3 regions of the Pseudoalteromonas aliena SW19 genome follow, and region 1 is predicted to be linked to each of the others. Evidence: predicted binding sites of a transcription regulator. Region 1 holds the regulator's gene; each other region holds the start of a gene.
The links. The regulator FliA, encoded in region 1, starts transcription of late flagellar genes. The targets are predictions, from matches to a motif close to CTAAAGNTNNNNNNNNNNNNGCCGATA.

Region 1 (2,274 bases):
ATCACAACATTCACGACATCAATCAGTGGCGTCGAACACAGTAGGGATGTATGATTAACACAGTATTAGATCAAGCAAGCGGCCTGCGAAAAATGAGTCAAAACAATAATAACGGCGTAAAAGTTATCGCTGTGACCGGTGGTAAAGGTGGAGTAGGTAAAACAAATGTTTCACTAAATACTGCAATCGCATTAGGTCAACAAGGTAAGCGAGTTTTAGTTCTTGATGCCGACTTAGGTTTAGCAAATTGTGATGTGATGCTTGGGCTTCGTGTTGAGCGCAATTTATCACATGTATTATCTGGCGAATGCGAACTGGATGAGATTTTAGTTGAAGGTCCTGCCGGGATTAAAATTGTCCCTGCAACGTCGGGTTCGCAAAACATGGTTGAATTATCACCTTCTGAACACGCGGGTCTTATTCGTGCCTTTAGCGAATTAAATACCGAATTTGATATATTGATAGTAGACACCGCCGCCGGCATTTCCGATATGGTGCTGAGCTTTTCTCGTGCAGCACAAGATGTAATGGTCGTCGTGTGTGACGAACCAACATCAATAACAGATGCGTATGCACTTATTAAAGTATTAAGCCGTGAGCACGGTGTGTATAAATTTAAAATTGTTGCAAATATGGTTCGCAGCCTTCGCGAAGGCCAAGAATTGTTTGCAAAGTTATCTAAAGTAACAGATCGTTTCCTAGATATTTCTATGGAGCTAGCTGCAACGATACCTTACGATGAAAATATGCGTAAAGCGACACGTCGGCAGAAAGTTATTGTGGAGTTGTTTCCAAGCTCTCCAGCTTCAGTGGCTTTTCGAGCTCTGGCAACAAAAGCGGTCAAATGGCCAATACCGAATCAACCGTCAGGGCATTTAGAGTTTTTCATTGAGAAGCTGGTTAACGGCTAATTATGACAACATTGGTAAATAGAGCTATGGGATATCAATCAACACAAAATTTAAATGTGATTGTTGAGAAACATGCGTCACTGGTTAAAAAAGTGGCATGTCACTTAATTGCTCGTCTACCTCCAAGTGTACAACTCGATGATTTAATTCAATCGGGTATGATAGGACTGATTGAAGCGTCAAAAAACTTTGATGCAACTAAAGGCGCAAGCTTTGAAACGTTTGCAGGTATTCGCATCCGTGGCGCTATGCTAGATGAAATGCGCCGTGGTGACTGGGCTCCGCGTTCTGTACATCGTAAAAGTCGTCTTGTTGCTGAAACGATAAACGAATTAGAAAAAAACTTAAATCGTGAACCTACAGATATAGAAGTTGCTGAAAAACTTGATATTTCGTTAAATGAGTACCATCATATTTTAAACGATGTAAATGCAAGTAAAGTGTTGGGTATAGAAGACCTCGGAATTGATGAAGATGTCATAACTCCAGCAGGTCAAGATTTAACACTAGACAAACCTTTTAATAATGTTAAAAATGAACGATTTAATGAGTCTTTATTAAGTGCAATAAAATCATTACCAGAGCGAGATGCTATGGTGTTATCTTTGTACTATAACGATGAAATGAATTTAAAAGAGATTGGGCATATACTCGATGTTAGTGAATCGCGTGTGAGTCAGATACATGGTCAGGCGATGATTAAGCTAAAAGCAAAAATCAATGACTGGATAAACTAGTAGTAAGTAAATAAAGGTTAAGACCTCACTGGAGGATGTTTTGGATAAAAACATGAAAATTCTTGTCGTTGACGATTTTTCAACAATGAGACGTATTATTAAAAATTTATTGCGTGATTTAGGTTTTACGAATGTTCAAGAAGCAGATGATGGTTCGACTGCTTTACCAATGCTACAAAATCAGTCTTTTGATTTTGTCGTGACGGATTGGAACATGCCAGGTATGCAGGGTATTGACCTTTTAAGGGCAATTAGGGCGGATGACAAGTTAAAACATCTCCCTGTTTTAATGGTAACGGCTGAAGCTAAAAAAGAACAGATAATAGCTGCTGCTCAAGCTGGTGTTAATGGCTACATTGTAAAACCATTTACAGCTGGCACATTGAAGACCAAATTAGAAAAAGTGTTTGAACGCTTAGGTTAATTATAGGGAGAGGCTTATGTCAGCACCTGCTGCGCCTCGAATAACTTTAGAACAAGCGCGTCAACTCGTTGTTTTTTTAGAAAACGACGAGCAAGATAAAGCTGATCAATTAATTTTGGATACAGCGTCTAAAGAGCAGTCAGAGATATTTGCTGAAGTTGGCAAGTTAACGCGTCAATTGCATGAAGCTCTAAAAGGTTTT
Region 2 (2,274 bases), on a different contig from region 1:
TCAATGTGATGTGTATATGGGAACTGATCAAATATAGCAAAGCGCTTAACGTTGTGCGTACGTGTTAAGAGATCAAGGTCACGCTCAAGGGTTTCAGGATTACACGATATATAAATTATGCTTTCGTAGTTAGCCACTAAGTCACAGGTTAATTCATCCATGCCCGCGCGCGGTGGATCAACTAATATGGTTTGGCAGTCATAGCTTTTAAGGTCAATACCGTCTAAACGAGAGAAAGTACGCTCACCGTTCATAGCTTGGGTGAATTCTTCACTCGACATACGAATAATATCTAAGTTCTCTACGTTGTTTTTAGCAATATTGTATTGAGCAGAGTGTACAGATGATTTTGATATCTCTGTTGCCAACACTTTATTAAACGAACCAGCTAACGCAATTGAAAAGTTACCGTTGCCACAGTAAAGCTCTAATAAATCATTTTTAAGTGGTTTACATAAATTTTGTGCCCACTCCAGCATACTAATATTTACTTTAGCATTAGGCTGAGTGAAACTGTTTTCTACTTGTTGGTAAATAAGCTCGCGACCATTAACTGTTAAGCGTTCAGTTACAAAGTCATCACCCAGCACTTCTTTTTGTTTGCGAGCACGGCCAATGAAGTCAATTTTGTATTTACTGCTCAGTTTTTCTTTAAGCGCTTTAATTTCATTTAACCATTCATCATCTAGTGGCTTGTGATAAAGCAAACTTACTAAAATTTCACCACTTAGCGTTGATAGGTAATCTATTTGAAATAACTTACGACGTAATATTTCGCAAGGCTTAAGGTTTTCAATCATCACCTGCATTATTTCACCTACTAAAGGTGCTGCTGGATCAAACGTATCAACACGGATTTTGTCTTTTGTTTGTTGATCAAACATTATATGAAACAGATCGTCGCCATCATGCCATACTCTAAATTCAGCACGTTGACGGTAGTTAGTTGGCTCTGAACTAAATACTTCTAATTGTTCTACACCAAAACGTTGGAACTGTGCACGTATTCGCTGCTCTTTCTCGCTTAATTGTGCATCGTATTGTGTGGTATCGATTTTAATAACTGCCATTAACGTTACTACCTTATCTCTGAGATCTGTTTATCGGCGCTATTGTAGGGGGCGAGGCGTATTTGTCTAGTTTTGACTAGAATTAATGCTGTTTTTTTGTGCGTTCCCCTTTAGTTTTATACGTTATAGCCGATAATAAATTACTCACGCTTAGGAGACGAATTATGAAAATCAATAATTTTGGCTTTATGCCAAATAACAATATCAATAAATTCAATAATAAAGTAACGATACCACAGCCAACAATTAAGTCTCCTCAAGATAGTTATCAACAAAGCGGGAAAGAACTTGCTGCAAAAGTGTTGGGCGATAAGATGGCTGAGCAACTTGGCTTACCTGTTGCTGAGAAAAAAGCAGATAAGTCATTATTTGATTTTGGCGAGGTAGTTAAAAATGTACTCGATTTTGTGACAGGTACACTCAAAAATGCGAAGGCTAATGGTGCTGATGATGACAAGCTCAAAGGCATACTTGGTGAAGCCCGCAAAGGTGTGCAAATGGGGATTGATGATGCAATTGATGAATTAAAAGGTACCGGTGTATTTAATACCGATATTGAAGAAGGCATTAATAAGTCCAAAGAAGGTATCTTTAATGGTCTTAATAAGCTTGAAGATGATTTGTTTAACCCACAACCGGCGAGTGTGAGTATTAGTCAGGCTCAATACGCTAGTTTAAGCAATAACGCTGAATACAAATTTACTACTGCAGAAGGTGATGAAGTTAGTATTAGCTTCTCCGACTCTTTTGAGTCACAGTCAGCGAGCAGTTATCAAAAGCAGGGAAATAGTGAAGGGTATATAAGTGAATCATCGCAGTCTCGAGAGTTATCATTTTCTATGTCGGTTAATGGTGATTTAAATGAAGATGAACAAAAAGCGATTAATGAACTAATGGAAGACATACAAGGAGTGAGTAAAACTTTTTTTAGTGGCGATTTAGACAAAGCATTTGAAGAAGCGCAAGCGTTGAGTTTAGATAACGAACAGTTAGTCGCTTTCTCAATGGATTTAAGACAAACCAAAACGGTTGCAACGATAAAAAGCTACGAAGAATACAGACCAATACCAGAGAAGGCGGTCTCGGAAAAAATAGCCCCTTTTAATGACGATTTAAAAGAAGTTTATACAAAAGCAGCCGACCTGGGTCTGCAAAGCCAATTATCGGGTATTATGGAATGGTTAAATCAAGATCAAAGCGAGAT
Region 3 (2,274 bases), on a different contig from region 1:
CTAGATGGGTAAGTAATATTTATATTTGAGAAATTGAAGTGTTTGAATATCAGCTAAAAAAAAGCGCACGAAGAAAAACCGTTGCGATTAAAGTTCATAACCAGCAGGTAACCGTATACGCACCTAGCTATATTGCAAAAAAGCAGATTGATAGTTGGCTTTTAGAAAAAAAGACATGGGTTGATGCGCAATTGCTTAAGCAACTCACTGTTGTTGACTGCAAGCAATACCCCTTTGAAACTAAAAAAATATGTATTTATTCTGAGCAAGTAAATGTGCAGTTTGAGCAAGGTCACTACTCTGGTGTAAAACCACAACTAGCTGGCTTGTTAATTACGGTATCTAAACGTGTTAAACATCAACAATTAAAGTATCAAAAATTATTAGAAGAGTATTTAAAAGAGCAGCTAACAGCTTATATAGAAATGCGACTTACGTATTTTTGTACACAAATGAACGAGGCTTTACCACGCAATTTGAATATTGCGATTTATAAAAGAAAGTGGGGGAGTTGTAACAGCAAACGTGATTTGACCTTTAATCTACACCTTATTGGTGCACCACAGCACATAATTGATTATGTAATAGTTCATGAGTTAGCACATCTGCGTCATTTAAACCACAGTAAAGCATTTTGGCAGCGAGTTGAAATATTTTACCCTGATCATAAATCAGCATCACAATGGTTAAAAATTAATGGAATGAGCTTACAGTGGGGGTTTTAGATTTTATTGCTTACTAGGGAAGATTAAAAGTGGTGGAGGGAGCTGGATTCGAACCAGCGAAGGCTGAGCCGTCAGATTTACAGTCTGATCCCTTTGGCCGCTCGGGAACCCCTCCACACTAATTTTGTTACATTTGGCCCCACTTAACTTAGCGGTAAGAAAAGTGGTGGAGGGAGCTGGATTCGAACCAGCGAAGGCTGAGCCGTCAGATTTACAGTCTGATCCCTTTGGCCGCTCGGGAACCCCTCCAATGCAACGGCGCTGATAATAGCAAAATATGTATTTAAGTAAAGAAAAAAACTAAAGAAAAATGAAAAAAAGCCGATAAATATCTATAACCTACAACAATCGGCTAAAGACTATGCAAATCGATGATTTGTTGATCACTGAGAACCAATTAAGCACACGGCTTAACAAAAGTGTGCACGAACAGCGAAGAGGAGAGTTTTCTCTTTTGCTCGCAATGTTATCGCATGACGCACTTGATTTTAGCCAATTTCACTTACCAAAAACAGAACTCGAAGACGCAATTATTACTGATGATGCGCTTCGCAAACAATTGGGTGTTGGTCCTAAGCAACTTTTAGCGCCAGATAAATTTGATATGTTGATTGGTCAACATAACGCTTCACTACTGATCAGTGCTGGAGAACGCTCTGGAATGAACGATATTAAATTGAATCATTGTTTGAATCCAGAGCCCCTCTTTATAAGAGATGATGTAACGCATATTCCGTTGAATATCATTGATAATTGTGAGCTTGCTGTGCGTAGACGTATAAAAAACACAGAAACGCAACTTTCTAATCCAGCGATGGACGCCGCTGCTTTTTACGATCTCCTTAATAACGATGCTTTACATGAGCCTTTACACTTAGTTACTGCTTGAGAAAATATCTAATAGCAAGCAAGCGTGTTATTTATGTGATTCAGGGACAAATGCATATTGTAATTTAACCTAGAAAATTAACTCTTGCTTACCGATTGATTTACCTTCTTACAGCTTTAAAAGTTAGGTATATCGAGTAACCCTATATGTTGTTTTTTGTGTTTTCGCATCACTATTACTGATTAATTTAATGATATTGGCTAATAATTGATTTAGTGCAAAAAAAGCATCCAAAAGTTAATTGCAATTGCTATAATGATCGCAAATGGTATGACATGAAATGCCGCTATCATTAAACCAAGGTAATTAGGAACGTAATGAAGAAAACATTCACGCTGAATCACGAGAAAATCAAATACCCTCGTATGGTTGATGCTGCAAAGCATGAAGTGAAAAAATATTTGAAACGAGAGCGCAATAAAACACTACCTGAAGATGCAGATTATTGGGCATTTGACTGTAAGTTTGGTAACACAGCTGAAGATGCGCAAGTTGTGCACGTAGCTGAATTAAGTAACCAAATTGGTGAAATTGAAAAGCAAGGTCTGACTTCTTTCTATGTAGAGATTTTAGCACGACCAGCTCAGCGTCAACAGTTAGACTTAGATGATGACGAATAATATTTAGTCAGTATTCGAAATTATAAAATGGGCCCAAGTG

Region 2: PALI_RS01715 (DUF5610 domain-containing protein) is a predicted target of FliA. The motif match lies at 1,179-1,205, and genes of this name have one in related genera.
Region 3: PALI_RS01390 (VC2046/SO_2500 family protein) is a predicted target of FliA. The motif match lies at 1,026-1,052, and genes of this name have one in related genera.

What each region holds. Positions count from the first base shown of each region.
Region 1 is NZ_AQGU01000026.1:228,570-230,843, reverse strand. Features, by position in the region: gene flhF (flagellar biosynthesis protein FlhF) at 1-58, shown strand, start outside; gene PALI_RS12285 (MinD/ParA family ATP-binding protein) at 51-911, shown strand; gene PALI_RS12280 (RNA polymerase sigma factor FliA) at 938-1,648, shown strand; gene cheY (chemotaxis response regulator CheY) at 1,689-2,072, shown strand; gene PALI_RS12270 (protein phosphatase CheZ) at 2,089-2,274, shown strand, end outside.
Region 2 is NZ_AQGU01000019.1:22,441-24,714, forward strand. Features, by position in the region: gene trmA (tRNA (uridine(54)-C5)-methyltransferase TrmA) at 1-1,070, opposite strand, end outside; gene PALI_RS01715 (DUF5610 domain-containing protein) at 1,235-2,274, shown strand, end outside.
Region 3 is NZ_AQGU01000018.1:115,602-117,875, forward strand. Features, by position in the region: gene PALI_RS01375 (M48 family metallopeptidase) at 39-725, shown strand; tRNA gene PALI_RS01380 (tRNA-Tyr) at 756-840, opposite strand; tRNA gene PALI_RS01385 (tRNA-Tyr) at 890-974, opposite strand; gene PALI_RS01390 (VC2046/SO_2500 family protein) at 1,087-1,614, shown strand; gene PALI_RS01395 (DUF6172 family protein) at 1,932-2,234, shown strand.